3 regions of the Bacillus xiamenensis genome follow, and region 1 is predicted to be linked to each of the others. Evidence: predicted binding sites of a transcription regulator. Region 1 holds the regulator's gene; each other region holds the start of a gene.

Region 1 (10,646 bases):
TAATAGATCGAGGACTTAACCTATATTTAATGTGAAGTATGAACATTGTTATCTAGTTTTGAGAGAACATTCTCTCCATCAGGTTTGGTGGCGATAGCGAAGAGGTCACACCCGTTCCCATACCGAACACGGAAGTTAAGCTCTTCAGCGCCGATGGTAGTTGGGGGTTTCCCCCTGTGAGAGTAGGACGCCGCCAAGCTTGTTGTTTTTATATCGTCGCGGGGTGGAGCAGTTCGGTAGCTCGTCGGGCTCATAACCCGAAGGTCGCAGGTTCAAATCCTGCCCCCGCAACCAAAATGGTCCGGTAGTTCAGTTGGTTAGAATGCCTGCCTGTCACGCAGGAGGTCGCGGGTTCGAGTCCCGTCCGGACCGCCATTTTTATGACTTGTAAACGAAAACGTATAGTTTCGTTTTTTTTTATGTCTTTTTCTTTCAACAAGTATGAATGATGCGATGAAATATCGTCTGTTTGGCTACACTATATGTGAAAAGAAAAGATAATGACTTCATTCAACAAAGCCTGGTTTTTTTATACCAGGCTTTCTTTATATCATTTTTAGTTGGAACTGAGGCTCATATTCGCTACACTAATACTAACTGTGTCTGACATCATGTCTACTCAATCATTTGATTGGATGAAGGGGCTGTCTTTTATGGATGAATTTGATCTTATTCGCCGAATTACACCAAAAGAAACACATCAGCGTTCTTTGGTCATGGGTATCGGTGATGATGCTAGTGTTTATCAACCTCATTCACATTGTGAAGAGGTCGTTTGTGTTGATACAATGGTGGAGCATGTACATTTTCGATTTGATTTTTCCACACCCTTTGAAGTTGGATTTAAAGCACTGGCAGTTAATGTAAGTGATATTGCGGCCATGGGAGGAACCCCAAAGTATTATCTTGTATCCATTGCGATCCCGCCTCATGGTGATGAGGCAATTGTCACTGCTCTTTACGAGGGAATGAACGCTTTGGCTGACACCTATCATATGGATTTAATCGGTGGAGATACGGTAGCCACCCGCAGTGACTTTGTTATTACAGTGACGGTCATTGGTGAAGTGCCAAAGGGAGCAGCCTGTTACCGTCACAGTGCCAGGGCAGGAGATGTTGTCTTTGTCACAGGTGAATTAGGTTCAGCTGCTGCTGGGCTATCACTCTTAATGAATGAAGTGAATGCTGCACATTCAATCGACACTGCTTTTTTTCTTGAGCGTCACAAAATGCCGCAGCCGCACGTTGCTGCTGGTCTTATTTGTTCAAGCTTCCCCCGGGTGACCTTGAATGATGTGAGTGACGGATTAGCGAGTGAGCTGAACGAAATTGCGGAAGCCAGTCATGTGACGTTGGAAATCGAAGCTGATAAGCTTCCGAAGCACCCAGATTTACCGTTGTTACGTAAAGACTGGCTTGAATGGGTGTTGTTCGGGGGAGAAGACTTTGTTTTAACTGGTACGATTCCAGCGGCTGATTGGGAAAGCTTTGAGACACAATGTAAAAAGCAGGGCATTCAGGTTACGTGCATTGGACAAGTCAAAGGTGATGAAGCAGCCAGTGTGATCTTAAAAGACAATGATCAACAAACAATATTAATGAAAAAAGGATATAATCATTTTAAGAAATGAGGTGACACCCATCGTGCAGTTAACGTGGAAAACAAAAGGTGCGGATGAGACGAAACGAATTGCCGCTGCCTTGGCCAAACTTGTGATGCCAGGAGATGTACTGACATTAGAAGGAGATCTAGGCGCAGGTAAAACCACTTTTTCAAAAGGATTTGCAGAAGGCCTCGGTATTACCCGTATCGTCAACAGCCCTACTTTTACAATTATAAAAGAATACACAGATGGCAGGCTGCCACTTTATCATATGGACGTGTACCGTATGGAAGATGCGGAAGAAGATATTGGGCTCGAAGAATATTTTGAGGGAGAGGGTGTATGCTTGGTTGAATGGGCACATCTCATTGAGCCACAATTGCCTTCATCCTATTTAAAAATTGAAATGCTGAGAACAGAACGTGAAGAAGAACGTCATCTCACGTTTTATGCAAAAGGGGAGCGCTATGAGACCCTTTGTAAGGAGATGAAAGAATTTGACCATACTGGCGATTGATACGTCAAACCACACACTAGGAATTGCTCTTGTCCGAGACGACACTGTGATTGGAGAAAGCATTACGTACTTAAAAAAGAATCATTCAGTCCGAGCGATGCCGACAGTTGAAGCACTGATGAAAGAATGCGGTATAGCGCCGAGTGAATTAAGCAAAATTGTTGTGGCAAAAGGACCTGGTTCTTACACTGGTGTCAGAATCGGTGTGACCATTGCAAAAACACTCGCTTGGACGCTGTCTATTCCGGTATCTGCTGTTTCAAGTTTAGAAACGCTGGCAGCTAATGCTCAATATTTTGATGGATGGATCTCGCCTATATTTGATGCGAGAAGAGGACAAGTTTATACTGGGCTATATACGTTTGAAGCTGGAAAAATAAAAGAAGTCAAACCAGACCAAAATATCCTGCTCACAGATTGGCTTCAAGAGCTGAAGAAGGAGGGGAAGCCTGTCTTATTTCTTGGACATGATGTGCATCTTCATCAAGAGAGCATTCGCTCCGTACTTGGAGAAAAGGCTGTTTTGGCGGAGGGGACATTTCATAATCCAAGACCTTCAGTGCTTGCATGTTTAGGGGCAGATCGCTCTGCTGAAGATGTACATCAGCTAGTTCCTAACTATATTCGTTTGGCAGAAGCGGAAGTGAAATGGCTTGAAGGACAAAAATAATCTCCACACAGTAGGGATTCGAAGAATGACAGTAGAGGACATTCCTGAGGTGTATACGATCGAAGTGCATTCGTTTACAGCACCTTGGAAAAAAGAATCGTTTGTCTATGAGATTCTCCATAACCAATACAGCCATTATTTCCTCATCGAAGAAGCTGGTGAGCCTGTTGGTTATTGCGGGGTCTGGATTGTCATGGACGATGCACAAATTACGAACATTGCGATTCTGCCTGAGCATAGAGGAAAAGGTTACGGAGAAGCATTGCTGCGATATGTTATGGAATTTTGCAAAGAAAAAAAGACAGATCATCTTTCATTAGAGGTGCGGGTATCGAATACTCCAGCACAATCCCTTTATGAAAAACTTGGTTTCCGACCAGCTTCTATTCGAAAGAACTATTATACAGATAATGGGGAAGATGCATTAGTCATGTGGGTGAATATAAATGAGTGAACAAAAAGATCGATTCATATTAGGTATAGAAACAAGCTGTGACGAAACCGCTGCGTCCATTGTGAAAAATGGGAAAGAGATTGTAGCGAACGTTGTCGCCTCACAAATAGAAAGTCACAAACGATTTGGCGGTGTTGTGCCAGAAATCGCTTCAAGACATCATGTGGAACAAATGACCATCGTATTAGAAGAAGTGATGGCTCAGGCCAATATGACCTTTCAGGATTTAGATGCCATTGCTGTGACAGAAGGACCGGGCTTAGTCGGTGCACTATTGATAGGTGTCAATGCAGCCAAAGCACTGAGCTTCGCACATCAAATTCCACTTGTCGGTGTTCATCATATTGCTGGACACATTTATGCGAACCAGCTCGTTGATGAACTGGTGTTTCCATGTTTAGCTCTTGTCGTTTCTGGGGGACATACTGAGCTCGTTCTCATGAAAGAGCATGGGTCTTTTGAGGTCATTGGAGAAACATTGGATGATGCGGCTGGAGAAGCGTATGACAAAGTGGCTCGGACGATGGGTCTTCCATATCCAGGTGGACCTCACATTGATCGATTAGCACATGAAGGGGAGCCTGTAATCAAGCTTCCTCGCGCATGGCTTGAAGAAGGCTCCTACCATTTTAGTTTTAGCGGTTTAAAATCAGCTGTGATCAACACACTGCACAATGCGTCTCAAAAAGGTGAAACGATTGCTCCAGAGGATTTGGCTGCAAGTTTCCAAGAAAGCGTCATTGAGGTGCTAGTCGGAAAGACATTAAAAGCGGCTGAAGCGTACGGTGTGAAGCAAGTCGTTTTAGCTGGTGGGGTTGCTGCCAATAAAGGCCTTAGAGAAGCCTTAACATCAGCCTTTGCGAAGCTGCCTGAAGTCAATGTTATCATTCCGCCATTGTCTCTTTGTACAGACAATGCAGCTATGATTGCTGCTGCGGGAACCATTGCGTTTGAAAAAGGAATAAGAGGCGATATGGCTATGAATGGTCAGCCGGGATTGCCGCTTGTGTCCTATGAATGAGAACTCCTGTGGATATACAGGGGTTTTTTTATGAAAATGAAAACGATTTATTCACATGTAAACGTTATATATCCACAATTGTTAGAAAATTTTGTTTTAAAATGAGAAGAATGTGTATAAACAGGATCTTTTATGTGGATATGTGATTAAAACACTGTGGATAAAGTGGATAACTTTAATATATTTAAGGATAATCAAGAAGTTGTTGTGGGTACTTTTGTGGATAAGAAGTTTTCGCTCACAGAAAAAAGAGCACCCGTTAGGGCGCTCTTTAAGCATTTAATAGATCTTCCCATTCTGCAAAAAGGGATTCCATCTCTTGGTTGAGAGAATCATTTTCTGTTTGCATGGCTTGTACCTTCTCATGATCTTGGAAAATAGCAGGATCACACAAAAGCTGTTCATTTTCAGCGAGCTTGTCTTCAATAACAGCGATCCGCTCTTCAATTTCTTCGATTCTGCGTTGTTTTTGTCTTTCTTTCTTTTTCAATTCTTTTTCTTCCGCATAAGAAAGCTTGGCTGTTTCTACTGGTTTTGCTGCTTGTTTTTTATGCGTCTCCTGAGTTTGAAGTGCTTCAAGCTCTAATTGTTCGTTTTTCTTTTCAAGATAGTAGTCGTAGTCACCGAGGTATTCAGTTGTTTCATTTGGTGAGAGCTCGAGTACTTTTGTTGCCAGGCGATTGATAAAATATCGGTCATGCGAAACGAACAAAATGGTTCCTGGATAATCAATTAGTGCATTCTCTAAAATTTCTTTACTATCTAAGTCAAGATGGTTCGTCGGTTCATCGAGAATGAGGAAATTGGCCTTTTGCAGCATCAGCTTTGCGAGGGCAAGGCGTGCTTTTTCTCCACCGCTTAATGCATGTACAGGCTTTAAGACATCATCCCCTGAGAAAAGGAAGTTCCCTAAGCATGTCCGAATTTCTTTTTCAGTCATATGCGGATAATCATCCCAAAGCTCATTAAGTACTTTCTTGGATGATGTGAGCTTGGCTTGTTCTTGATCATAGTAGCCAATCGTCACATGAGAGCCAAAGATGATATCTCCTTTTACAGGCTTCAGCGTATTCGTTAATGTTTTTAAAAGAGTTGATTTGCCGATCCCGTTAGGACCAATCAGTGCCACGCTATCCCCGCGTTTTATATGAAAAGAGAGGGAGGATAGAAGCGGCGTTTTTTCATCATAACTAATATCAAGATCATGTACCTTCAGCACATCGTTACCGCTCTGTCTTGTAATATCAAAATGGAAGCTTGCCGATTTTTCATCACCTAATGGCTTGTCTAAGCGATCCATTCGTTCCAGCTGCTTCCGTCTACTTTGAGCGCGTTTTGTTGTAGAGGCTCTTGCTAGGTTGCGATCGACGAAATCCTGGAGCTTCGAGATTTCTTCTTGCTGTTTTTCATACAGCTTCATATCACGCTCTAGCTGTTCAGCTTTTTGGTCAAGATACTTGCTATAGTTTCCCGCAAACTTCTTCATGGCTGTTCTTGATACTTCATATACATGGTTCACGACTTTGTCTAAGAAATATCGGTCATGGGAAACGATGAGAATCGCCCCTGTATAATTTTGCAAATACTGCTCAAGCCATGATAAGGTATCAATATCTAGATGGTTGGTCGGCTCATCCAGAATTAAGAGTTCTGGTTTCATCAATAAGAGCTTTCCAAGCGCTAGACGGGTTTTCTGGCCGCCGCTTAAGGATTGGACGGTTGTGTGATCTTCAAAATGGCTAAAGCCGAGTCCATGAAGAATGGAGCGGACATCTGCTTCATATTGATAGCCGCCTTGATCTTTAAAAGCCTGTTGCAGCCTGTCATAGGTTTTCATCAGGGAATCTAGTTCTGAGCCTGTGGAAGAAGCCATCTGTTCTTCAATGGCTCTCATCTCTTGTTCCATCTCTTTTAAATGATCAAAAACCGATAGGAGTTCGTCCTTTAACGTACGTGTAGACGTCACATCGGTGTGCTGTGCTAAATAACCAATAGATAGGTCTTTCGGTTTGATGATCTCACCTTGTTCGTAAGACATTTGACCGGCAATGATTTTTAAAAGCGTGGATTTGCCTGCACCGTTACGGCCGACAATGGCAATACGATCCTTTGCTTTGACTTCCAATTTTATATTCGTTAAAACGGTATCAGCGCCAAACGATTTTGACAGCTGATTCACTTGTAGAATCATCATGTAACTTCACCTCTGCTATAATATGTTAAGTGTAGCTTATCAGCAGTAAACCGGCAAATCTTATAGACGACAGCCATGGTCAAATGAAAGACAGATAAGGAAAAATAGTGTATGATTTGAGTGAGGGAGCGTTGAAAGATGAGTCAATTTAGCCACTTTAACGAACAAGGAAGAGCAAAGATGGTCGACATTAGTGATAAATCGTCTACAGTGAGAACCGCCGTTGCTGTTTCAAGCGTTCGTATGATAAAAGAAGTGTTTGATAAAATACAACATCGTGAAATTGGAAAAGGGGATGTGCTGTCTGTCGCACAGGTAGCCGGCATCATGGCAGCAAAGCAAACGTCCAATATCATTCCAATGTGTCATCCGCTTGCACTAAAAGGCGTGGATATCTCCTTTGATTGGGAGGAAGACGGAAATGCGCACATTCTGAACATACAAGTACAGGTGAAAACAAAAGGAAGTACGGGTGTGGAGATGGAAGCGCTCACTTCTGCGTCAGTATGTGCACTGACCGTTTACGACATGTGTAAAGCGATTGATAAAGGCATGATCATCGGTCCGACCTATCTAGTTGAAAAGACAGGCGGGAAAAACGGTGATTTTCACAGAGCATCTGATATTTAAGTTGGAGGATCTTATATGAATATAGACCAGTCAAAAATTCCACAAGCGACAGCCAAACGTTTGCCGCTTTACTACCGCTTTTTAAAAAATCTGCATGCATCAGGAAAACAAAGGGTGTCATCGGCCGAGCTTAGTGATGCAGTCAAAGTGGATTCTGCCACTATTCGCCGAGATTTTTCGTACTTTGGTGCACTTGGGAAGAAAGGGTATGGCTATAATGTCGATTACCTCTTGACCTTCTTCAGAAAAACCCTTGACCAAGATGAAATGACGAATGTCATGCTCATCGGTGTCGGGAATTTAGGGACTGCTTTTTTACACTATAATTTCATCAAAAATAATAATACAAAAATTTCAATGGCTTTTGACGTCAATGAGAGTAAAATAGGAAGTGAGATAGGCGGCGTGCCTGTCTATGATTTGGATAAGCTTGAAGAGCATGTTCAAGAGGTAGGAGATATTCCTGTTGCGATTTTGACAGTACCTGCCGTAGCAGCTCAGTCCATTACAGATCGTTTGATTGCCCTTGGCATCAAAGGAATCCTTAACTTTACGCCGGCTCGATTGAATGTGCCGGAACACATTCGAATTCATCATATAGATTTGGCGGTTGAACTTCAGTCTCTTGTGTATTTCTTAAAGCATTATTCTGTTACGCAGGAGGACTGACGAAAAGGGGTAAAGGGGGTGGAGCAAATGGGTCCGATTGGTCCTGGAAGTTTGATTCTAATTGCGATTGTTGCGCTCATTATTTTTGGGCCGAAAAAGCTTCCTGAATTAGGAAGAGCAGCAGGAGATACATTACGTGAATTCAAAAATGCCACAAAAGGTTTAGCTGATGATCAGGAAGAAAAAAAGAAAAAAGAAGATCAGTAGAATAGGATGAGCTTCATGAATGTCAAAGATATGCCGCTTATGGAGCATATTGTGGAACTGCGAAAACGTTTAGTGATCATTGCGATGTTTTTTGTCACCTTTATGGTGGCAGGTTTTTTTCTCGCTAAGCCGGTCATTGTGTATTTGCAAAATACTGATGAAGCGGCAACATTGACATTGAACGCATTTAAGCTCACAGATCCACTGTACGTGTTTATGCAGTTCGCATTTGTCATTGCACTCGTTTTGACGTGTCCCGTGATTTTATATCAGCTTTGGGCGTTTGTGAGTCCTGGCTTATATGAAAAAGAAAGAAAGGTGACACTTGCTTACATTCCGATTGCACTGCTTTTATTTTTGAGCGGTGTGGCTTTCTCTTATTTTATTTTGTTCCCGTTTGTCGTCGATTTTATGATGCGGATGTCGAATGATTTACATGTGGAACAAGTGATTGGGATTCATGAGTATTTTACATTTCTGATGCAGTTAACACTTCCATTTGGGTTTTTGTTTCAGATGCCTGTCGTGTTGATGTTTTTCACAAGACTTGGCATCATTACACCGATGTTCTTATCGAAAATACGGAAGTATGCCTATTTTGTCCTCCTTGTCATTGCCGCACTGATTACACCGCCAGAGCTCGTTTCTCACCTCATGGTTACCTTGCCAATGCTCGTTTTGTATGAAGTGAGTATTATCATTTCAAGAGTGACCTATCGCAAAATGCAGCAAACAGAGGAGAAAGAAAGTGCTGATGTCTCATAAAAAAAGCATCGTGATCCAACATGTGATCACGATGCTTTTTCTATTGTGAAAGGAATTGATGGATTGCATGAAATAGGTGCTTGTAATATGCGGACTCATGCGGGACAAAATCCTGTACGTCTACTTCTCTGCTTTCCTCACGTCGTTCTCCGGCTGCATCAACGTCAAAGCCCTCGATCTGAATTCTTTCGCATTCTCCTGTTAAAAGCTGCTGTGCATCCATTAACTTTGCTCTATAAAGACCAGCAACTTCTTCTTTCTGTAGATGAACATCCATGTGTTCCTTTTGCTCCATATAAAGATACACATGGCAAAATTCACGGTCGATGAACGATGGCAGATGAATTTCATCTTGGATGATTCCTGTATAGGTCACTTCCTTAAAAGGGATGGAGAGACCGAGCTCTTCTTCGACCTCTCTCATACCATCAGGAGGCTGTTCAGCTGCGAGAAGATGGCCTGCTGCTGTGATATCAAGGAGAGAAGGAAAATCCTTTTTTTCGGGACTTCTAAGCTGAAAATAAAGGAACACTGTGTCATCTTCTTTTTTTAAAAGCCAGAAATGAAATGTTTCATGCCAAAGGCCCTGGGCATGAACATCAGACCGGGCGGCTGTACCTATCGTTTCATGACGATCATTCATGATGTTCAGTTCTTCCTGTTCCATGAAGACATCCCCTCCATAAAAAAACCATTTTCCAAGCAGAGGAAAATGGTTTTTGGTTTATTTTTGCTGCTGTTTTTTCAGTTTGACAGAAAAAGCAAACATTTTAAACGCGATATTAATATTATAGGCCGCAAACACCATCAGCAAAATGTTGTAAAATGACCACATATCACCTGGATTTTGAATGGCCATATAGGTGAACGCCACACCTACGGCAAAATAAATAATGCCCCATACGACAGGGTTTCTCATGAGAAAAAGCCTCCAATAATCATTTGCATTGTTTGAGTTTGTTCTTCAATCATTTTTTTTACTGGCTCAATCTGCACAAGAATGACGAGCGAGTTCATTAGCATATGTGCGCCGATTGGAACAATGATTCGTTTTGTTTTTGCATATAAGAAAGAAAAAGTAAAGCCCATTGCGGTATAGAGCAAGAAGTGGGCAAAATCAGAGTGTGCAGCAGCGAAAAATACCGAACTAACAAGTGCCCCAATGAAGAAATTCGTTCTTTCATAGATCACACCAAAAATAATTTTCCGGAAAATGATTTCCTCAAGTATTGGCCCAATCAGCGCAATGATGATGACAAGTAAAGGAAAAGTCTCCATAATAGATAAAATATTTTGTGTGTTTTCTGACTCACGGCCAATGCCGAATGCATATTGTTCAATCATGCCAGCAACCGATTGCGTGAACAGAGAAAGAAAGAAACCGCCAATGATCCAGGCGATAGCAGAACCGATGGAAACAGGTGCTTCATTCCGAAGTGAAGCTTTTGGCACAGTCCGAAGAATGAGCAGAATTATGATTAATCCGACACAGAAGCTGATGATGGTCCAGGTTCCTGACAATTCAGAGAGCTCTGCTTGTGTCATCGGTGTCTGAATGTATCCTAACCATTTCATAATGAACACATAAGGAATCGCAGAAACCTGTACCAATATATACGTTAAGATGATGTACCAATATTGTTTTTTCAAGTAACGAAAACCCCTTTACTAAAAGAACTAGATTTATTGTAACACAAGTCTTCTTTTTCGTTGAAAAGGAAAGAATCGGTGATAAAAAAAGATCATGAAAGCGTAAAAATTTTTGAGTTTTTTACTTGAAATTGCAGAAGACATTCTTTATTATAATAAATGTGTTAGCACTCTCTAGTGATGAGTGCTAAAAGAGACTACATATAAAAATTGAGGAGGTTGTTTCTTATGTTAAAGCCATTAGGCGATCGCGTAATCATTGAAC
Region 2 (10,646 bases), 810 kb from region 1:
GGGCTTGCATTAGGTTCTGTGCAATTGTCGATGACGGATGTAATCGCTGTTTTGATGGGATCAGGCCAGCCTGTTCATGAAAAAATCGTGATGGATTTACGTCTGCCACGTGTCCTCATTGGTTTCATCGTCGGTGCTTGTCTTGCGGCATCAGGGGCCATTTTACAAGGAGTCGTTCGAAATCCTCTGGCTGACCCTGGCATCATTGGTGTGACTGCTGGCGGCGGGTTAGCTGCTGTACTCAGCATGATTGTTTTGCCGCAATTCACGTATTTGCTTCCAGCCGCTGCCTTTCTTGGCGCTTTATTAGCCGCACTTGTTGTGTATATGCTGTCATTTGACCAAGGGGTTTCACCGCTTAAATTGATATTGGCGGGCGTCGCAGTCAATGCCCTGCTTGGTGCAGTGATGAACGGGTTTATGGTGCTCTATAGTGAGCGTGTGCAGGCCGTTCTGCCCTTTTTATCAGGAGGATTAAACGGTCGGAGCTGGCATCATCTTAGCTTTGTGTCGCCATATGCGCTCGCTGGATTGTGTCTTTGCTTTTTTGCGATCAAGCCGTCAAATCTTCTCTTGCTTGGTGATGAGTCGGCTCAGCTCTTGGGCCTTAAAGTAGAGCGGACCCGCTTTTTCTTAATTGCGCTGGCGGCACTTTTAGCTGGAGCGGCTGTAAGCGTGAGCGGTTTAATTGGGTTTGTCGGGCTGGTCGTTCCTCATTTTATCCGCCTTTTGATTGGAGATGACTACCGGTATTTGCTGCCGATGTCGATGCTGGGCGGAGGCGTACTTGTGGTCTTTGCCGATACAGCGGCACGGGTCTGGTTTACACCGGTTGAATTGCCTGTAGGTATATTACTAGCCTGCATCGGTGCACCTTTCTTCCTCTATTTATTAAAAAAGAAAGGGAGGGGTTAAGTTGGATGTCATTGCAATGGATGATGTGAGTCTCCGTCAAGGGGGCTTTCGGCTGTCTTCCATTTCAGCAGCTGTTCCAAAGGGAAGCGTGACTGGAATCATTGGACCAAATGGGTCAGGGAAGTCGACTTTTATCAAAGCGGCCGCACGTCTCACGTCAATTGAAAGCGGCATGATTTACATTCATGACATACCGCAAAAGGAGATGACGGCGCAGGAGATTGCAAAGGAGATCGCCGTTCTCATGCAGACAAGAACAGCCATCCCATCTATGACAGTACGTGAGCTGGTCACACTTGGACGCAGTCCGCATCGTTCAATTTGGAAAAAGAGCTCGAAGTCAGATCATGAAGCGGTTGAGTGGGCGCTTGAGGTGACGAATAGCCGCAGCAATGAAAACAGGATGCTGCATACATTGTCAGGCGGAGAAAGGCAAAAGGCGTACATTGCGATGGCGCTCGCTCAGAAGACCGATACCATCATTCTGGATGAGCCCACAACGTATTTAGATATTGCCCATCAGCTTGAATTACTGGAGCTGCTCAAACAGCTGAATCAGAAGCATGGGATCACCATTTTAATGGTTCTTCATGACCTGCAGCAGGCAGCAAAATATTGTGACCGCCTCATTGCCATGAAGCGTGGTCAGGTTCATCAAATAGGCTCACCAAAAGAAGTGTTAACAGAAGACTTTTTCAAGGATGTTTTTGGGATTCAGGCAGAGGTTCACTTGGACGGTGAGCATCCGCTTATTATTCCAATTGCTTCGATCAAACAACAAAAGGGAGATGAAAATAACATGATCATTGTAAACAACCAAGTAAGAGTAGAAAAGGGCAGTGCAGACCACCTCGTCAAGCGGTTTAACAAGCAGGGACAAGTAGAATTCATGGAAGGGTTTTTAGGCATGGAAGTGTGGGTCACACAGCAGACAACTGATTACGATGAAGTGACCATTCATACCCGCTGGAATCGAAAAGAAGACTTTGTGAACTGGACAAAATCCCAAGCGTTTGGTGATGCTCACGCTCATGGAAAAGCAAGACCTGAAGGGCTATTAAAAAACAAGATTACGTACTATGAAGTGCAAGTGACAAGACCAGCTTTACAGAAAAAAGCCTAAATAAATAGCGCTGCGGATGATATGCAGCGCTATTTATTTGCGCTTTTTTCTTTCTGTCACATATTTTTGACAAAGTATTCAAATAACTGACACAATACCATCCAATTTTTAGGTAAAATTTACTTTATTTTTGAAGCGCATGGGTGTAAAGTACAGGTATAAATAACTAACCGAATGAAAAACAAGAGTAAAAATTCACCGGATGAACCAACTCAAATAGACTATTACTTGTGAATGTTTGAACAAATGGTGAACTTTATGTGAAGTAGTGAGCATAAATATCTCAAATCATTCGGTAGGCGAAAGTAAGGGAGGATGTAAGGCTGTGAGCGAACTGTTTTTAGCAAGATTTCAATTTGCCTCAACGACATTATTTCATTTTATTTTTGTTCCTATGTCCATCGGTTTGGTGTTTATCGTCGCATTGATGCAGACCCTTTATGTGGTGAAGAAAAAAGACATCTATAAAAAGATGGCGAAATTTTGGGGTCACCTTTTCTTAATTAACTTTGCAGTAGGTGTCGTGACAGGTATTTTGCAAGAATTCCAGTTTGGAATGAACTGGTCTGACTATTCAAGGTTTGTCGGTGATGTCTTTGGTGCGCCACTTGCCATCGAGGCGCTTTTGGCCTTTTTCCTTGAATCAACCTTTATTGGCCTTTGGATATTCGGCTGGGATCGCCTGCCGAAAAAAATTCATTTATTGTGTATTTGGCTTGTTTCTCTTGGTACGATCTTTTCGGCGTTTTGGATTTTACTCGCCAACTCATTCATGCAGGAGCCAGTCGGATTTGTGATTAAAAATGGACGTGCAGAAATGAATGATTTTGGTGCGCTTGTGACGAATCCGCAGCTCTGGGTAGAGTTCCCGCACGTTCTGTTTGGTGCACTGGCAACAGGTGCTTTCTTTATTGCAGGGGTAAGTGCCTATAAAATGATCAAAAAACAAGAGATCGCCTTTTTCAAAAAATCATTCCAGATTGCCATGGTACTCGCGCTTATTTCTGGCTTAGGTGTAGCATTCTCTGGACATGACCAAGCGAAGCATCTCATGGAATCACAGCCGATGAAGATGGCAGCAAGTGAAGCGCTGTGGAAGGATAGTGGAGATCCCGCCGCTTGGACATTATTTGCCAACATTGATACCGATAAAAAAGAAAACTCCAGTGAAATCAATATTCCATTTGCTTTAAGTTACTTAGCTTATCAGAAATTCAGCGGAGATGTTCCAGGGATGCTGACGCTTCAAAAAGAATATGAAGCAAAGTTTGGCCCAGGAGACTACATTCCTCCAGTGAAAACAACGTTCTGGAGCTTTAGAGTCATGGTTGGTGCCGGAATGCTGATGATTTTTGCTAGTATGATTGGTTTGTATTTGAGCTTTAGAAAAAAACTTGAATCAAACAAATGGTATTTACGCTTGATGGTTTGGATGATTGCGTTCCCGTTTATTGCGAACTCAGCCGGCTGGATCATGACTGAAATCGGGCGTCAGCCGTGGACTGTCTTTGGTATGATGACGACTGCTCAATCAATTTCACCAAACGTATCATACGGCATGCTGTTATTCTCAGTGATTAGCTTTACGACCATTTATCTGATTCTTGCCATTGTGCTTGCTTACTTATTCATTCGAGAAATTAAAAAAGGGGCACATTCTGAAGAGGATACAGATCATAAGGATGAAAAGGACCTGTCTACAGATCCATTTGATGGAGGCGCATATCATGGCTTATCTTAACGAGATTTGGTTTATTCTTGTCGCAGTATTGTTTGTTGGGTTTTTCTTCTTAGAAGGCTTTGACTTTGGTGTAGGAATGTCCATGCAGCTGCTTGGAAAGGATGCGCACGAGCGCCGCATTTTAATCAATACGATTGGTCCTTTCTGGGATGCGAATGAGGTCTGGCTCATTACAGCTGGAGGTGCTATCTTCGCTGCTTTTCCTCACTGGTATGCCACAATGTTCAGTGGATACTATATTCCGTTTGCGGTTCTGTTATTAGCGCTCATTGGGCGGGGAGTCGCCTTTGAATTTCGAGGAAAGGTTGAAAAAGCATCCTGGATCAAAACCTGGGATTGGGTCATCTTCTTTGGCAGTCTGATTCCGCCATTTTTGCTCGGTGTGTTATTCACAAGTATTTTACGAGGCATGCCAATTGATCAAAGCATGAATATGTACGCAGGTTTCACAGACTTTGTGAATCTTTATTCAGTCATCGGCGGGGTGGCGGTGACGGTTCTTTGCCTTCTGCATGGATTGATTTTTGTCACACTCCGAACAGAGGGTGATTTAAGAAATCGTGCAAGAAAGCTCGCTCGGCGTGTCTTATTGATTGCACTCCCAGTTCTTGTTGTATTTGTCGGTGTGTCAATCATTGAAACAGACATTTATACAGTGCGCCCGATCATCACCATTCCGTTAACTGTACTGATTGTGGTTTGTTATCTAGCGGCTCTTGCCTTTATGAGGAAAGAGCGTGATGGCTGGACGTTCTTGTTCACAGGTGCAGGTATTATGGTGACGGTGACAATGCTTTTCACCGCATTGTTCCCACGTGTGATGATTAGTTCAATCAACCATGCGTTTGACCTCACCATTCAAAACGCTGCATCAGGATCGTATTCACTAACGGTCATGACGATTGTAGCCATTTCTTTGCTGCCTTTTGTGCTTGGGTATCAAATTTGGAGCTACTATGTCTTCCGTAAACGTGTAAGCGGTAAGGAGCCAATGACCTACTAATGGATAAACGTTTGCTTCAATTAAAGGGAATGAGAGGGCTGCTTGCCCTCTTAGGTATTGTGTCACTCATCCAAGGAGCAAGTATCATTTTCCAAGCACAGTGGCTGGCACATGCCATAACAACGCTGTTTGACGGGAAAAGCCTCACGCAGGCAACGCCATATGTTTTGCTGTTTCTTGCTGCCTTTCTGGTTCGGCACGGTCTCACCTTCATTCGGGAGAAGGTCATGTTTACCTACTCCTCCCGAATTGGAGCAGACGTCAGAAAGCAGCTGTTAGACCAGCTCTTTCGGTTAGGTCCAGCCTTCACCAAGAAAAAAGGAACAGGAAAGCTTGTGACATTAGCGATGGAGGGAATTGCCCAATATCGTCAGTATTTACAGCTGTTTTTGCCAAAAATGGTGAACATGGCTGTGATTCCGGTGATGGTCCTTGTCTATGTTTGGACATTAGATGAAACATCTGCTGTCATTTTGATTGTGACGCTGCCGATTTTAATTGTTTTTATGATTTTGCTAGGTCTTGTCGCTCAGCGTAAAGCGGCCAAACAATGGAGATCGTATGAGAAATTATCCAATCATTTTACTGATTCCCTCCGTGGTCTTGAAACGCTTCGCTACTTAGGTATTAGCAAAAAGCACTCTCGCAATATCGCGGAGGTCTCAAAGCGATATCGAAAGGCGACCATGAGTACGCTAAAGGTCGCATTTCTTTCATCGTTTGCCCTCGATTTCTTTTCCATGCTGTCCATTGCGACCGTCGCTGTATTTCTTGGCTTGCGACTAATTGAAGGAGACCTTCTGTTATTGCCGGCTTTGACAGCACTGATGCTTGCTCCGGAATACTTCCTGCCAGTACGTGAGGTGGGAAATGATTATCATGCGACGTTAAATGGAAAAGAAGCAAATGAAGCCATTCAGGTCATTTTAGACGAAAAAGGCTTCCGCACGCAGGAGACACAATCTGTGAAGCTGAACGAGTGGAATGACCAATCTGAACTCACACTGCAAGATGTATGTGTCCTGCATGATGAACAAGCCCCTTATTCAATTCAGGATGTGAACCTCACTGTTAAAGGGAAGAAAAAGATTGGTATCATTGGTGCCAGCGGTTCAGGTAAATCGACGTTAACAGATGTCCTCGGCGGTTTTGTTGAACCGTCTTCAGGTCAAATCTTGCTAAACGGCCAGCCGCTTGCTCATTTACAGCTGAAGGCGTGGCAAAAGGAAGTCGTTTATATGCCGCAGCATCCTTATTTGTTTCACATGACATTACGAGAAAACATTCGTTTTTATGAGCCGCATGCAACAGATGAAGAAGTCGAAAGAGCTGTGCAGAAGGCAGGCTTATCTCAGCTCGCAACGGAGCTGGCAAATGGGCTGGATGAGGTCATTGGTGAACAGGGAAGGGGGCTGAGCGGCGGACAGGCGCAGCGGATTGCGCTTGCTCGGACTGTGCTGGGGCAGCGGTCAATCATGCTGTTAGATGAACCAACGGCACATCTGGACATTGAGACAGAGTATGAATTGAAGAAAACGATGCTTCCGCTGTTTGAAGATAAACTTGTGTTTTTGGCCACACACAGGCTTCATTGGATGCCGGATATGGATGAAATCATTGTCATGGATCATGGTACCATTGCAGAAATGGGTACTCATGAATCATTAATGGAAAGAAAAGGTGTGTACTATCAATTGGTACAGGAGCAAATGGGGGCGCTCACACATGGTCAGTAAAGGCTGGTTTATACCTTATATCAAGGAGAATCAAAAGCTGTTTGCCTTGGTACTTTTTTTAGGGGCCATTGCGGTGTTCTCTGCTTCAATGCTCATGTATACTTCAGGATTTTTGATTTCAAAAGCTGCCACAAGACCCGAGAATATCTTGATGGTCTATGTCCCAATCGTGGCAGTACGTACCTTTGGTATTTCACGCTCAGCTGCTCGTTATGCAGAAAGACTGGCGAGCCACCAGCTCATTTTGACGATGATTGAAAAAATGCGGGTGCGTCTATATGACATGGCTGAACGAAGTGCCAAACAGACAAAGCTGGGTACAGGTGAAATGCTTGGGCTTTTGTCAGAAGATGTGGAGAGATTACAGGATGCGTATTTAAAAACCATCTTTCCATCCATCGGTGCGCTGCTTTTATATGCAGGATCGATTGGAGCACTTGGCCTTTTCTCATGGCCTTTTGCTGGATTGATGCTGCTCTATATGGCACTGCTTGTATTTGTTTTCCCGTATGTCACAGTGCTTGTGAACCGGGCAAGGCAAATTCAAATGAAAAAAGGCAGAAATGAACTGTACAGCCATTTAACAGATGCCGTTATGGGCGTCAGTGACTGGTTGTTTAGCGGGAGGCAGAACGATTTTGTTGACGGGTATGAACAGAAAGAAGCGAAGCTGTTAACACTCGAGGCAGCCAAGCATCGGTTTATCCGTCTGCGCCAATTTTTTTCGCAGCTGATCATTGGAGGAGCAGTCGTCCTTGTCGTGTATTGGAGCGGCTCGGTCGTTCAGTCAGGTTCCATGTCACATACACTCATCGCGGCCTTTGTACTTGTGCTCTTTCCGTTAACAGAAGCCTTTCTTCCGCTGTCAGATGCAGCAGGAGATATTCCTGTTTACCAGCATGCCGTCAGTAGGTTACATCATTATGAAAAGCAGTCATACGAAGGATTAGCGGAGAGGGAGACAGCAGATGAGACACCAGTCTCTCATGATGAAGCGGTCCGTTTTGATCATGTAGTCTTTGGATATGAGGCAAATCAGCATGTACTGAAAAACCTCACGTTTTCCCTTAAACAAGGAGAAACCCTCGCCCTCTTAGGAAAAAGCGGTGCAGGGAAATCGACCATTTTAAAATTGATAGAAGGGGCAGTCATGCCAAATCAAGGTGTTGTCAGCATTCTGGGGAAACCAGTTCAGGGCGTTCAATGGAATATGTCAGATGATGTGTCTGTCCTCAATCAACAGCCCTATTTATTCGATACGTCTGTTTTGAACAATATCCGCTTAGGCGCTACAGACGCAACAGAAGAACAGGTAAAAGAAGCGGCAAGACAGGTGCAGCTGCACGATTACATTGAATCGTTACCAGAAGGCTATCACACAGGGGTACAGGAGACAGGGGTTCGTTTCTCAGGTGGTGAAAGACAGCGGATGGCGTTAGCTCGGATGTTGCTGCAAAATACACCGATTGTGGTATTGGATGAGCCAACTGTCGGACTGGATCCGCGCACAGAGTCTGAATTGCTTGACACGATATTTCGTGTATTAAAGGGCAAGACGGTGATTTGGATTACCCATCACCTGACTGGGTGTGAGGCGTGTGACCGTATCATGTTTATTGAAGATGGTCGCATTGAGATGCAGGGCAAGCACCAGGATTTATTGAGAGAAAACCTGCGTTATCAAAAGTTGTATGAGATGGACCGTCCATTTTCTACAGTGTCAATCAAATGAATGACAAGAACGTTCGGACAGATGGCTGTCCGAACGTTTTGTGTATTAAGGGTTTACTTTTCCTACACCCGCATTTGATACAACTTCTGATTTCACATTGTTCACGTTAAGCAAAGAGTAGTTATAAGGAGGGTTGTACGTACCTGTTGAAGACGTTGGCAGACTGCCTGTGCTGTTAATGTAAGAGTTGTTGATGACATGCCATGTACCGACTTGACGGCTGTCCCAGCTGCCGATGGCATTGTTTGTATTTTCAAATACGTTATGCTCAATTCTCATTTTCGCGCCCATACGAGAGTTAATCGCTGTTGTATGGATGCCTTTGTAATAGTTGTTATACACATGACCTTCCCCGTAGCGCATAGACGGTACACGAGAGTTCAAGTTTTCGAAACGGTTGTTGTGGAAAGTGATTTTTCGGTTGTAGTTATCGTTATCGGAGCTGCCCATGAGCATCGTTTTCCAGCTGTCATGTACGTAGTTCCATGAGAACGTAATGTAATCAGAGTCATTTTTTACATCAAATAAACCATCATAATCATCTTTATCAGAGTTTAACGTGTTGTAAAGTTCATTATGATCGACCCATACGTTTTTAGAAGCGCCTTCGATGCCGATTGCATCCTTATCACCAATTTTGCTGTGGTGGATTTTCAAGTTACGGATGATAATGTTATTGGCGCGCCAAACTTTAATGCCAATCCCGTTAAATTCGCCATTCGTGCCTTTACCGACGATGGAGACATTGTTTGTATCTTTCACATCAATTTTATTGGCCGATGTATTAGAAGGGGTAATCTTTCCGTCTACAACAATTTTTAACTTCTCATTTGTTCCTTTACTTTTGAGGGCAGCTAATAGTTCATTTCCAGTTTTCACTGTCACCGTTTTACCGCCTTCACCGCCTGTTGTGCCACCATTTAGAGTAGCAAATCCTTGCTGATTAAAATTGGCCATAATTGAAGGGCTTTCTGGATATTTGGTTGCTGCTTGTGCCTCCCCATTTGGTGCAAATAATGAAGTCACGAGGCCAACCGCTAACACACCAGCTAACATTGGAATTTTTTTCTTCAACATGAACATCTCCATTCTATATTTTGTTTTAATGTAAACGTTTCCAAAATAAGCTGCGATTGAAACACTCCTCCTTCTTTCGCCAGCATCGCCTCTTTCGGAATGTAGGACGAGCATAGCATGCGAAAAGGTATCATCGGCTAAGAATAGGATCAATAGATTTCATGATTTTCTAGGAAACTAAGGCGATGATTATTTCATTTTCATCTAAATGAGACAAGGATCATTGACGATAGGTATTGGGATGACATAGGGATTATGGGAAAGAGACGTTCCATTCTATGGAAAATCATGATGATTACGAAAACGTCATTCTGTTAGGGACAAAGCAATGTCATAATCATTACATAAGAAAAAATTGGATATAAAATGGGTCGTTGATCGGATTATTAGGGAGAAAAGGTTCCATTTTGAAAAAATAGAGTTCATTTTAAACGATGTGATCAGCAGTGTCGTCTGATAAATAAGCGTAGAAAAGAAAGGAGGGACGTGTTTGGAGCAGACAGAGGAGACCTTATTGATTGAGCGGGCAAAACAGGGAGATGATGCTGCATTTACCGCTCTTTATCGGCATCACTACTCGTTTCTTTATCGTTATCTGATGAAGCTCACCCTTCAGCAAGAGCAGACAGAGGAAATGATGCAAGAGACGATGCTGAAAGCATATATGAAACTTTCTTCTTTTAGAGGAGATTCCTTATTTTCAACATGGCTCGTTTCTATTGCAACTAGACAATTTTTAGACCACCAGAAGAAAAGAAAACGTGAACAAACGAGAGAAGGGAAGGCGAATCAAGAGGCGATACGCCGTTTCAAATGGGACGTTCAGCAAAAGGGGCATACATGGCATGAGATATGGGATGTTTTAAATGAATTGAAGGTTCAGGAGAGAGTACCGATCATTCTGCATTATTATAATGGCTATACGTACCCCGAAATTGCTTCGATGCTTGGTATGAGAGAAGGCACTGTGAAATCAAGGGTTCATCATGGGGTAAAGAAAATTCGAAAGGAGTGGTTCAAATGAAGGAAGATCGTTTCGCCGAGCATTTGAAAGAGGAGTTACAGCAGCTAGATGAACAGATTGAAGTAGAAAAGCCGAGTGAACAGGCTGTGATGCGGATGCTAAAGCAGGGAAAGGAAAAAGAGAAAAGACGCTTGAAACAAGAAATGATGGCGTACATTATCATCAGCCTCACCATACTTACACTTTTTGCAGCTGCCATTACTCAATTGCCCATGATCTTCATATTTCTCCAAGTAGTAAGTGTGCCGCTCTGCGTCATAGTAGGCATCAAGGAATATCATCACATCAAAGGAGG
Region 3 (10,646 bases), 280 kb from region 1:
GCTTAAAGAAGATTGGCTGTTCGGCGAGGCTTTTACCATTGAGGACGGCTTTCGTTTGATGGACTTAATCCACGGGATGCCGGATGCACCTGATGCGATTTTCACCGGCAATGATCAGGTGGCAGCAGGACTTATTAAACAAGCCATTTCATATGGTTATCAAATCCCTAAGGATCTAGCGGTGATCGGTTATGACAACCAAGACATTTGTGAGGTGACAGCTCCAACGATCACCACCATCGACATCCCCATCGTCGAGCTTGGCCAGCAGTCTGTGAAACAAATGATCCAGCTGCTGCAAGACCAAAAACCATTACAGCGTGAACATATTCAGCTGCCTACCCGGCTTGTCACACGAGAATCCACATAAAAAAGACTGAGAGATTTCTCAGTCTTTCATTTTTCAATCAATCGATCAACCTATACAAATTGAGCAAGAATGAATGTCCATATACATACGATGCCGAGCAAGATGAAGCTGTACTTCACTGTTTTTTTGAAAAGCTCAGATTCTTTCCCTGTTTCTCCAACAGCTGCTGTTGCAATGGCGATAGATTGTGGAGAAATTAATTTCGCCATGACACCGCCGGTCGTATTCGCCCCAATTAACAAACCTGCCTGAGAGCCGATTTGAGAAGCGGTGACTGCTTGAAGGTTACCAAATAGGGCATTGTTACTCACAACAGACCCCGTAATAAACACACCGATCCAACCAAGCATTGGACTGACAAGCGGGAACAAATCGCCTGTTTTGGCAAGCGCGAGACCAATTGCAGAGCTTAGTCCAGCAAAGTTCGCCAAGTTGGCAAACCCCATAATAAAACAAATCGTGAGAACAGGTATCCAAAGCTCCTTCACTGCTGCTTGTAAGCAGGCAGCGCCTTCTGTTAATTTGATCTGCCGGCTAAACAATCCTGTCAGCATGACCGCAATGAGAATGGCAGTACCAGTTGCACTGATGACATCCATTTTAAAGATCGCATCAAGCGGTGTTTCTGTTTGGGCAATTGGCGGTAATTTCACAATTTGCTGATGCAGAAACGGCATTTTCACTAAAATGGTTGTCCAATTGAGCGGGCCAGACGCAGCAAACAGCGCTTTAAATGCAGGCAGACTCCATACCGTACTCACAGCCGTTAAGATATAAAACGGAGACCAAGCCTTCAGCACCTCAATGCCGCTATACGTTTGTTTCTGTTCAATGGCTGGTGCTCCTTCTTCACGGTAAATGTGTGTTGGCTGCCATTTTCGGAGAAAGAGAGCCAGCATCCCCATACTTGCTAAAGCTGAAATAATGTTCGCCAGCTCAGGCCCCATCGTCACCATGGTCACAGCCTGCAAAATGGCATAGCTTCCACTCACAACAAGCAAGGCTGGCAGCGTTTCTTTGATCCCTTTAAAGCCGTCTACAATGAAAATGAGTAGAAACGGGATACAGAATGAAATAAACGGAATCGTATATACCAAGGTTTGAGACAAAGTAAGCGGCGGCATATTTCCCATTTGCGCCCCTGTAATCACTGGAATACCCACTGCTCCAAATGCGCCAGACGCAGCATTGGCAATTAAGCAGAGCATAGCGGCTTTCAGTGGTTTAAATCCAAGCTCTGTTAAGAGAGCGGCACTGATCGCAATCGGTACACCAAATCCGGCTGCTCCCTCTAAAAATGCATTAAAACTAAAACCAATTAATAAGAGCTGTAAACGTTGATCTTGAGAGATTCCTGCAATACTAGAACGAATAACATCGAATTTTCCAGATTTCACAGCAATTTTATAGAGCCATACAGCCATGATCACGATATATCCAATCGGCCACAGCCCATTAGATATACCGAGCAGCACAGCAGATAATGCCTTTTCAACCGGCATATGAAAGAAGAATACAGCTGTTACAAAACTGACGATCAAGGTGAAAAAAGCGGCCAAAACACCCTTTAACTTAAATACAGTTAATGCAAGTAGGAAAAACAAGATTGGAAGCATCGCCACCAATGCACTCACGAACTCATTACCAAACGGATCATATATTTGCTGCCACATAGTGATTCATCCTTTTCTGCTCAGATAGGTTGCCTTTGTTTGATTAAAAATGAGGAGCTAAAATCCCTTTTAACACATTCACACTATGTGCGAATTTTTCTTTTTCTGTGTCATTTAGTGCAAGCTCCATCACTTCTGTTGCACCATTTCGGTTCACAAGGGCAGGTACACCAATGTAGACATCTTCTGCTCCGTATTCTCCATCTAAATAAGTGCTGACAGTCAGAATGCTGTTTTCATTGTGCAAAATGGCTCTTGTAATACGGGCTAAACTCATCGCTACACCGTAATAAGTGGCACCTTTTTTCTCAATGATTTGATAAGCGGCATGACGCACATTTTCCATGATCTCATCTAAATCTTCTTGTTTGTATTGATCATTTCTCTTCATTAATTCTGCGATCGGTACACTTCCGATATTTGCATGGCTCCAAACAGCAAGCTCAGTATCCCCATGCTCTCCAATGATGTACGCGTGTACGTTGTGTGCTGCTGCTTCAAAGTACTCACTTAGCATGTATCTGAATCTTGCGGTATCAAGAGTGGTTCCACTGCCAATGACTCGTTCTTTCGGAAGTCCGCTGAATTTCCAAGTCGCATATGTCAAAATATCAACTGGGTTTGTAGCAACTAAGAAAATGCCATCGAATCCGCTTTTCATTACGTTTTCGACAATGCCTTTAAATATGTTTAAATTCTTCTCAACAAGGTCCAGTCTTGTTTCACCTGGCTTTTGGTTTGCACCAGCGCAGATACATACAATGTCAGCATCCTGACAATCCTCATAATCTCCATACCAAGTATTCACAGGATGCGGGGCAAATGCTTTCCCATGGTTTAAATCCATGACATCACCCATTGCTTTATCTTGATTCAAATCGATGACTACCAATTCATCTGTGATCGCTTGATTTATTAATGTAAAGGCATAACTACTGCCGACGAAGCCTGCTCCAATCAGTGCTACTTTGTTTACTTTTTCGTTTGTCATGTCTCCTCATCCTCCTGAGTAAAACTAAGTTGTTTGTTTGTGAATTATTTCACATTTATATTGTGCAATACTTCACAAACTTTTTCAAGGGGGTTTCTTAAATAAATATGTAGCGAATTTGTGAACACCCTTATTGTGGTTTCAAACCGCTGTCTCCATACATTTTTCCATCAGAAAAAAAGCTACCAAACACTCTTCGGCAGCTTCATCCATGTTTAATAAGGTCCCCAGTTGATCATCACGCCAATACATATAAACACAAGACCGATCACAAACCAAATGAGCGCAAGCAGCACCCTAAAACGCAGCCACTTCACATAAAGGATGCCACTTGCAGCAAGTACAGCCATCAACACCCCTGATGAATGAAGAAGCTGTCGAGATCATGTCACATGCCATAGAGCAAGTTCTAGGCAAAGAGCAGCTCGATCCTCCAATCGTGACGACAGGTGGAGAAGACTTTCACTTTTATGCAGCAGAAATCCCGCATATTAAATCGACGATGCTAGGTTTAGGCTGTGATTTAAAACCAGGGCTTCATCACCCTTATATGACATTCGACCGCTCTTCGATTTTTACCGGCATTGAGAGTTTGACTGAAGCTATATACCAATCCCTTCAGCAGCATTCATCGTAAAATCTGTCATGATTTCTTTTACACAGGACACCCTTGATAGATGAATGACACATCTCGCCAGCTCGACAATATCTTGTACAGGTATTCTCGTTTCATCATACAGAGAAATGGCTTTTTCGGCGCCATCTTAATATGGAACTTCTGCCGTCAGCTCTTCTGGATTGATACAGGTGACGGATATTTTATCTTTCCTCACATGAATGGCAAAATGGCATGGCTCCCTATATCTCCTTTAATTCCGCTGGTAACGCACGCTCCTCTATAAAGCTCTTGATCATGTCCGTAAAAAGTTCCTTCTTTTCAAAAGTAAACGTATGTCCAATGCCCGGCACAATGAACCCTTCTGCCTTTGGGTGTGCATGTGTGATTTTTTTCGCTGACCGTTTCATGATGCCTTTTTCCTTTTCCCCCACTGTGACAAGAATCCGTGCCTTCGCTTGCTGAAATGTGTGTGGGAGCTTGTAATGAAGGTTTTCTTGAAACATGGTAAGCAGGGTTTCCTTCTGCAACTGTTTTGAATCAGCCGTATAGTTACCGAGCGCTTGGCTTGGAATTCCTAACTTTTCAGCTTGCAGCTGGATAAACCATTCTTTTTTTAACAGCGGGTAAGTGAGAGGTAAAATCGGTCTTACCATCCAATAGAGCCATGGCAATGGCCGCACAAGGGCGCTGTTAATGACTGCAATGTCTGCGATGTCTGGCTCTCTCGATAGCACATCAACGGCTATCTGCGCACCTAAAGAAAAGCCAATGAGAATGACTATACGACCTTGCGCATGCTGTTCAATCCATGAGATGATTTCACCGGCGCTTTCTCGCATAGAAAACGACTTTTCATTTGCTCTTGTCCCGTGTCCGATGAGATCAGGGGTATAGCAATCATACGCTTCTTTGAACTTTTCAATCTGCTCCTGCCACATCCAGCTGCTCACTCCTCCGCCATGCAGGAAAACCATGATTGGTTTTTTCACCATCGACAATTCGTCCACCATCCTTATGTATATGAAAAAAGCAGCCGCTTTTTGAGCAGACTGCTTTTTCCATATGCTCCCTTCTATTATAAGGGAACTATTACATAATTGGCTATTTTTTCAAATCCTCAATGGAGTTCACGTTTTTCATATAAGTCGGAACAACTAGACCCATTCGCAGACCCTTCATACTTGTACCGAGGTCATCATATTTTCCTTTAAACTTCGCTGCATACGTTTTATGTGTATTTGGAAGCCAAGCAGATAATGATGCATCAGCACTTCCGGTTGCAATTGCTGTCCACATTGGACCCGCTTCAACCTGAGTCAAGGTTACTTTAAAACCAAGATCTCGCAGTACTTCTGCCGCAACATTGGTACTTGCAATCTCACTGTCCCACGCAACGTAGGCAAGATTGATTTTATCACCATTCGATTTTTTCACGCCTTTTGTCCATTTAGCCACTTGATCTTTATGTTTTTTCACATATTTAGCGGCAGCATCTTTCGGTTTGACGCCATCCTGGATATCAAGCATCACTTCGCCCATGTCATCTTGAGACCATTTAAACTGACTGAGCATTTTAGCTGCTTCAGGCTGATCCTTCGCAAATCCTTTACGTGAAATGGTGTGAATTTCTTCTTCATCACCATATGATTTTTTCGGATCATCTAAATATTTTAAATCATAGCGGGTAAACATCCAGTGAGGATTCCAGCCAGTAATGATAATTGGCTTTTTACGGTCGTAGGATTTCTTCAACGTGGCTGTCATGGCTGCACTTGATGCAGACACAACCGTCCAATCCTCTAAGCCGTAATCCTTTTTCGCTTGATCGGTTAAGGCCATAATACCTGAACCTGGATCAATCCCGATAATCGTTTTATTGACCTGCTGTGCTGCACTTGCATTTGAATCTGATTGTGCACCACATGCGGCTAGTAAAAAGACGAGCAGGGCGGTCATCCCAATGTAGAGAGACTTTTTCCACATTAAGCATTCCCCCTGGTTTTTTTCGTTTTAATGTTTTGTGTAATACGATCCAGTGTAATCGCAACTATCACAATGGCGATACCAGCTTCAAAACCAATACCTGTTTTCAGCTGCGTTACCGCACTGTATACTTCTGAACCAAGTCCTGGCGCACCTACCATTGCCGCAATGACGACCATGGATAAAGCAAGCATGATACTTTGGTTAATCCCAGCCAGAATCGTTTTTGTTGCAAGCGGAAGCTGAACTTTGAATAAACGCTGGAATGTCGTAGAACCAAACGCTTCTGTTGCTTCAATTAAATCGGCTGGTACTTGTTTAATACCGAGAATGGTCATACGAATCGTTGGCGGCATAGAGAAAATAACCGATGCCACAACCCCAGGAACCACGCCAATGTTAAAGAAGAAGATCGCTGGTAAGAGATAAACGAATGCAGGCATTGTCTGCATTAAGTCTAAGATAGGTGTGACAATTTTACGCACAGTTTCTTGCTGTGAAGCCCAAATACCAATCGGAACCCCGATCACAATCGAAATAATCACGGCTGTCACAACGAGCGCAAGTGTCTGAAGCATTGGCTGCCAGTAGCCTAAATAGTCGATCAGTAAAAATCCAATAAGTGTGAAAAGAGCAACTCCTCTTGTACTGATCCACCAAGCAATCCCGGCAAAGATAAGAGTTAAAATGATAGATGGAATGACACCAAGTGCTGCCACAATTCCATTTACTGTTCCAGCTAATCCATTTGTGATGCCATCAAAGAAACCACCAAAGGTTAATGTTAACCAGTCAACAAATTGATCGATATAATCCGCGAACGGAATTCTAGGTAAATCACTCATACTAAACATCTTATTCTACCTCCTGTGTAGAAGGCTCTTGTGCTTTAATTTCCTCTGGGGCGTCAGACATGTTGATATACTCATCATTACCAGATAATGCACCAATCAATGCACCTCTGACCACAATACCCTTCATTCTGTTTTTCTCATCAACAACTGCAATTGGAATGTTCGCATCAGACACCGCATCAAAGATCTCTGTTAAATACGTTGTTTCCAATACCGTTGTAAATTCTTTATCAAGAACAGTTTCAAGCGACGCACCCGTTTCTGCCGCTTTTTTCGCTGCTTGTGCAGAAATGACACCTAATAAATGCTTTTTCTTATCTACTGCATAGATAGACGAAATCCCAAGGTTCTTCATGAGCGTGAGTGCAACACGTGCCCCTTTGTCAATCTGAATGGTTTCTGCACGTTTCATAATATGACCAGCGGTTAATACTTTAGAAAGGTCAACATCTTCAACGAAACGTTCGACATATTCGTTCGATGGATTCATCAGGATTTCTTCTGGTGTTCCGATTTGAACGATATTTCCGTCCTTCATGAGGACAATGCGGTCGCCAATACGAAGCGCTTCATCTAAATCATGGGTAATGAAAATAATCGTTTTTCCTACAGACGTATGAAGCTCAAGCAATTCATCCTGCATATCTTTACGAATTAATGGATCTAGTGCGCTGAATGCTTCGTCCATTAATAAAATGTCAGGGTCATTTGCTAGTGCACGTGCCAATCCAACACGCTGCTGCATACCGCCACTTAATTGATTTGGGTACTGCTCTTCAAAGCCTTCAAGTCCAACAAGCTTTAAAGATTCAAGCGCTTTTGAGCGGCGTTCTTCTTTCTCTACACCTTGCAATTCAAGTCCGTATTCTGTGTTCTCCAGAATTGTACGATGCGGGAACAATGCGAAGTTTTGGAAGACCATGCTGATCTTTTTCCGTCTCACTTCACGCAATTGATCCTTTGACATATTTGTTATCATATCCCCATCAATATAAATTTCGCCGGAGGTTGGTTCGATTAACCTGTTTAGCATCCGCACAAGTGTGGACTTTCCGCTCCCTGATAGCCCCATGATGACAAATATCTCGCCGTCATACACATCAAAATTTGCTCGATTGACACCAACTGTTGCGCCGGTCTCTTTGAGGATCTCTCTTTTTGTTTTCCCTTTTTCAAGCATTTGAGATGCTTTTTTAGCATTTTTACCGAAAATTTTAGATACATTATTTATCTTGATTTTGATCTTTCTCTCTTCAGAATTCATATTTTCCCTCCAAATTAGCATCTTTATAACCGTAACATACGCGTTATGATGCGAACAATCTTTAGAATTCGCTTATTTCCGCACAATATGTATGAATTCCATATAGAGGTCTGGTGATTAGGGTTTATACACCGTATTACTCTTAAATCCTATAGAATGCTTCATAAACTACATATTACGGGGTATTTTCTCTCATCAGACAATATTTTACTGGAATTTCCTCATTGTGCTAAAAAATAAGTCGAATACTCGTGCTGCCAGACTTTTTCAATCATGAGTGAACCATTCTCCTGAACAGGATTTACCCGAAAATGGCCTCATAAAAACCTCTATTCTCAAATTTTAATCAAATAAACAAAAAAACTGCCTACAACTTTAGTTACAGACAGCTTGTTTTTTTAGGACTCTAGGGCAGCCCGCTTGATCTGATCTTGAAGCTCAAGCATACGTTTTGTGCCATCTTCACGTAATCGTTTGTTTTCCTCTTCGATCTGCTTCGTCTCTTTCATCCCTTGTACAATCGTATTAAAGGATGATTCAATCGTTTCAATGTCAATGCTTGGACGACCGGATAACTTGGCAATCTCAACACTTTGGCTTGAAATATTTTCAGCATTTCGTTTCAACATTTCATTGGTTCTTCTGTCCAGCTCACTCATTGAATCAGCCACAAGCTTTTGTCTCTTTGCTGTGACAGCTTGAATGATTCCATTTTTGAAAATAGGAATGGTGATGATGAAGGCAGAGTTGATTTTCCCAATTAATTTCGTATTCCCACGCTGCAGCAAACGAATTTGCGGTGCTGTTTGGAGGGCCACCATTCGTGCCATATCAAGGTCATACACACGCTCTTCAAGTGCTTGAATACCATTACGAAGCGTATCCAGCTCCATTTGCGCCAGCTGGTTTCCACCCGCCGCTTTTTCTTCATAAGAAGGAACCAATTGCTTTAATTCTTCGATTTTCATTTGACCTGCTACGACATACTTTTCAAGCTCCAAGTAGTATTGAATGTTATGCTCATACATTTCTTCAAGCGTCACAGTCGATTTGGTCATTTCGTCTTTATATTTATTGATTTCCACATTGATTTTTTCAATTTCTGCACCGAGCGTTTGATATTTACTGAAAATCTTTTCGATCATGCTGCCGCCGCGCTTAAAGATTTTTGATAACAAACCACCCTTTGGCTCGTCAAAATCATTTTTATCAAAGCGATCCATAATTTTTCCAAGCTGCGTGAGCATCGTTCCTGAGTCTGTGACGCTCGTTGAACGCATCATGGACAGAATACGGTCAGAGAACTTAGAGATTTCGACAGCCGGCTGTTTTCCATATTCAAGTAGCTCGAGCTGATTTTTGGCATCAATCTGTCTCGCAATGTTTTGAACTTCTGGATCATTGCGCAGCTGAACGCGGATATCGTCTGCCTTCTCAATCGTGATCTCCTCTTTATCAATTGAAATGATGTCATTACCGTTTGTATTTGTCATAAGCTTTGATCTCCTTATCGGTTTTTAATGGATTGAAATAACTTTCTGACGATGGACGGCTCTTTAAACTCCTGATTCATGACCATGTCGTCGAGCCAATGTGTATCAAATAATTGGTCATCTATATACCGCTCTATACACTGATATCCGGCTGGATGATACACGAAAAGATCCACACCCATTTCATTTAGGAAAATCAGGGCAGCCGCATCAGAACGAGTCAGCTCACCATTATATTCTGTATGGTATAAAATCACTTTCGGTACAGTCTGTGCATAATCAAAGGTTTGAATGAGTTCAATGAGATCGCGGCTAATATGCAGATTCTGTTTGAATAAATAAAGGCGGACATCCTGATCAGTCTCATTGCCTTCTTTGATTAGTTTCGGATGCTGGCAGATTCGAGCTATCGCCTCAGCTATCGCTCGCTGCGTGCCCTCATATAGATGAGAAAACTGCCATACATTGCTTTTCATTAATAATTCAGGATCAATCTCTCCTGCTGGAGAAAGGGCATGCTGATAATGAAATTGATAATTCGAAGTCACTTCTCTCGTAAAAGGAAAATGGCGGATCGTTTTCGTTTCTTTCCACTCCATTAACGTGTGGATACGGTCCCAATATTCACGCTTGTCTCTCGTGACCCCCATCATTTTGGCAAACAGGTTCGGAATTTGAATCGTATCTCGATCTGCTTTGAAATTTGGGCGGATAAACGACCGTTCCTTTGCAATTAAAAACAGCTCATCATACGTTGTCTTTAGCGTAATGGAATGAGGGGTATGATCTCTGAATTGCCATGGCTTATACAGCATGGAATCTTCTGTGTGAAGCACCTCTTCAAGCTCTCTTGTCGAACGGTACGCCACCGTTGATTTCCTCTCAGGCTTTTCAGTAGGGAACGGCTCAAGCTTTGAAGTTCCTGGATACTGATCAATAAAAGTCAGCTTTTCTTCTGGATCTAATTCTCGAAACGGATCCTTGCCTTCCGGATGAAATAGCACCACATCACAGCCAATCAGCATGACATAGTAAAGAAAATAAAGCTGACTTTTATTCGCCTCTCCATACCAAATGACAGCAGGCATTTTTTCTTCAATATTCACTTCTTTCAGCCATGGCCCTAGATGGTTATTTGAAAACTTCACCACATCTAGTAAAACGCGGCGGAAATCAGGATGCTGAAATCCGCCATCATGCAGCTGCTTGAAATGCTCAAACACCTTGATTAATGAAAGGCGGATATGCCGGTTCATCACAGGATTTGGATGACGTACAATCAGCTGCTCGCCATCTAAAAAAGCCACAAAACGATTCACGGACAATCCCTTTTCTTCCTGATTAATCAAATGAATCCGTTGAAGCGCTTGAAAATGCTCTGGTTCAATATGCCGGTTGA

The links. Region 1 encodes Rex, which represses fermentation and respiration genes when NADH is low (regulators of the CRP and FNR family bind a similar motif). Its sites were predicted from a motif close to TTGTGAAATATTTCACAA; they were not measured.
Positions count from the first base shown of each region.
Region 2: BK049_RS09355 (cytochrome ubiquinol oxidase subunit I) is a predicted target of Rex. The motif match lies at 2,267-2,284, and genes of this name have one in related genera.
Region 3: BK049_RS06545 (L-lactate dehydrogenase) is a predicted target of Rex. The motif match lies at 3,072-3,089, and genes of this name have one in related genera.

Region 1 is NZ_CP017786.1:1,040,304-1,050,949, reverse strand. It holds rRNA gene BK049_RS05360 (23S ribosomal RNA) at 1-23, shown strand, start outside; rRNA gene rrf (5S ribosomal RNA) at 84-199, shown strand; tRNA gene BK049_RS05350 (tRNA-Met) at 218-294, shown strand; tRNA gene BK049_RS05345 (tRNA-Asp) at 299-375, shown strand; gene thiL (thiamine-phosphate kinase) at 654-1,631, shown strand; gene tsaE (tRNA (adenosine(37)-N6)-threonylcarbamoyltransferase complex ATPase subunit type 1 TsaE) at 1,642-2,121, shown strand; gene tsaB (tRNA (adenosine(37)-N6)-threonylcarbamoyltransferase complex dimerization subunit type 1 TsaB) at 2,102-2,791, shown strand; gene rimI (ribosomal protein S18-alanine N-acetyltransferase) at 2,817-3,245, shown strand; gene tsaD (tRNA (adenosine(37)-N6)-threonylcarbamoyltransferase complex transferase subunit TsaD) at 3,238-4,266, shown strand; gene BK049_RS05315 (ABC transporter ATP-binding protein) at 4,538-6,460, opposite strand; gene moaC (cyclic pyranopterin monophosphate synthase MoaC) at 6,599-7,090, shown strand; gene BK049_RS05305 (redox-sensing transcriptional repressor Rex) at 7,106-7,759, shown strand; gene BK049_RS05300 (twin-arginine translocase TatA/TatE family subunit) at 7,787-7,966, shown strand; gene tatC (twin-arginine translocase subunit TatC) at 7,973-8,731, shown strand; gene BK049_RS05290 (NUDIX hydrolase) at 8,772-9,398, opposite strand; gene BK049_RS05285 (YdiK family protein) at 9,456-9,650, opposite strand; gene BK049_RS05280 (CPBP family intramembrane glutamic endopeptidase) at 9,647-10,381, opposite strand; gene groES (co-chaperone GroES) at 10,610-10,646, shown strand, end outside.
Region 2 is NZ_CP017786.1:1,848,446-1,859,091, forward strand. It holds gene BK049_RS09345 (FecCD family ABC transporter permease) at 1-915, shown strand, start outside; gene isdG (heme oxygenase) at 917-2,038, shown strand; gene BK049_RS09355 (cytochrome ubiquinol oxidase subunit I) at 2,364-3,779, shown strand; gene cydB (cytochrome d ubiquinol oxidase subunit II) at 3,766-4,782, shown strand; gene cydD (thiol reductant ABC exporter subunit CydD) at 4,782-6,518, shown strand; gene cydC (thiol reductant ABC exporter subunit CydC) at 6,508-8,250, shown strand; gene BK049_RS09375 (pectate lyase family protein) at 8,296-9,327, opposite strand; gene sigY (RNA polymerase sigma factor SigY) at 9,818-10,351, shown strand; gene BK049_RS09385 (YxlC family protein) at 10,348-10,646, shown strand, end outside.
Region 3 is NZ_CP017786.1:1,316,410-1,327,055, forward strand. It holds gene BK049_RS06535 (LacI family DNA-binding transcriptional regulator) at 1-370, shown strand, start outside; gene BK049_RS06540 (L-lactate permease) at 421-2,043, opposite strand; gene BK049_RS06545 (L-lactate dehydrogenase) at 2,087-3,034, opposite strand; partial or broken gene BK049_RS18810 (YfcC family protein) at 3,250-3,399, opposite strand; partial or broken gene BK049_RS06550 (M20/M25/M40 family metallo-hydrolase) at 3,396-3,671, shown strand; partial or broken gene BK049_RS19730 (hypothetical protein) at 3,637-3,870, opposite strand; gene BK049_RS06555 (alpha/beta fold hydrolase) at 3,893-4,645, opposite strand; gene BK049_RS06560 (glycine betaine ABC transporter substrate-binding protein) at 4,755-5,636, opposite strand; gene opuAB (glycine/proline betaine ABC transporter permease subunit OpuAB) at 5,636-6,481, opposite strand; gene opuAA (glycine/proline betaine ABC transporter ATP-binding protein OpuAA) at 6,492-7,754, opposite strand; gene BK049_RS06575 (toxic anion resistance protein) at 8,153-9,247, opposite strand; gene BK049_RS06580 (YceG family protein) at 9,262-10,646, opposite strand, start outside.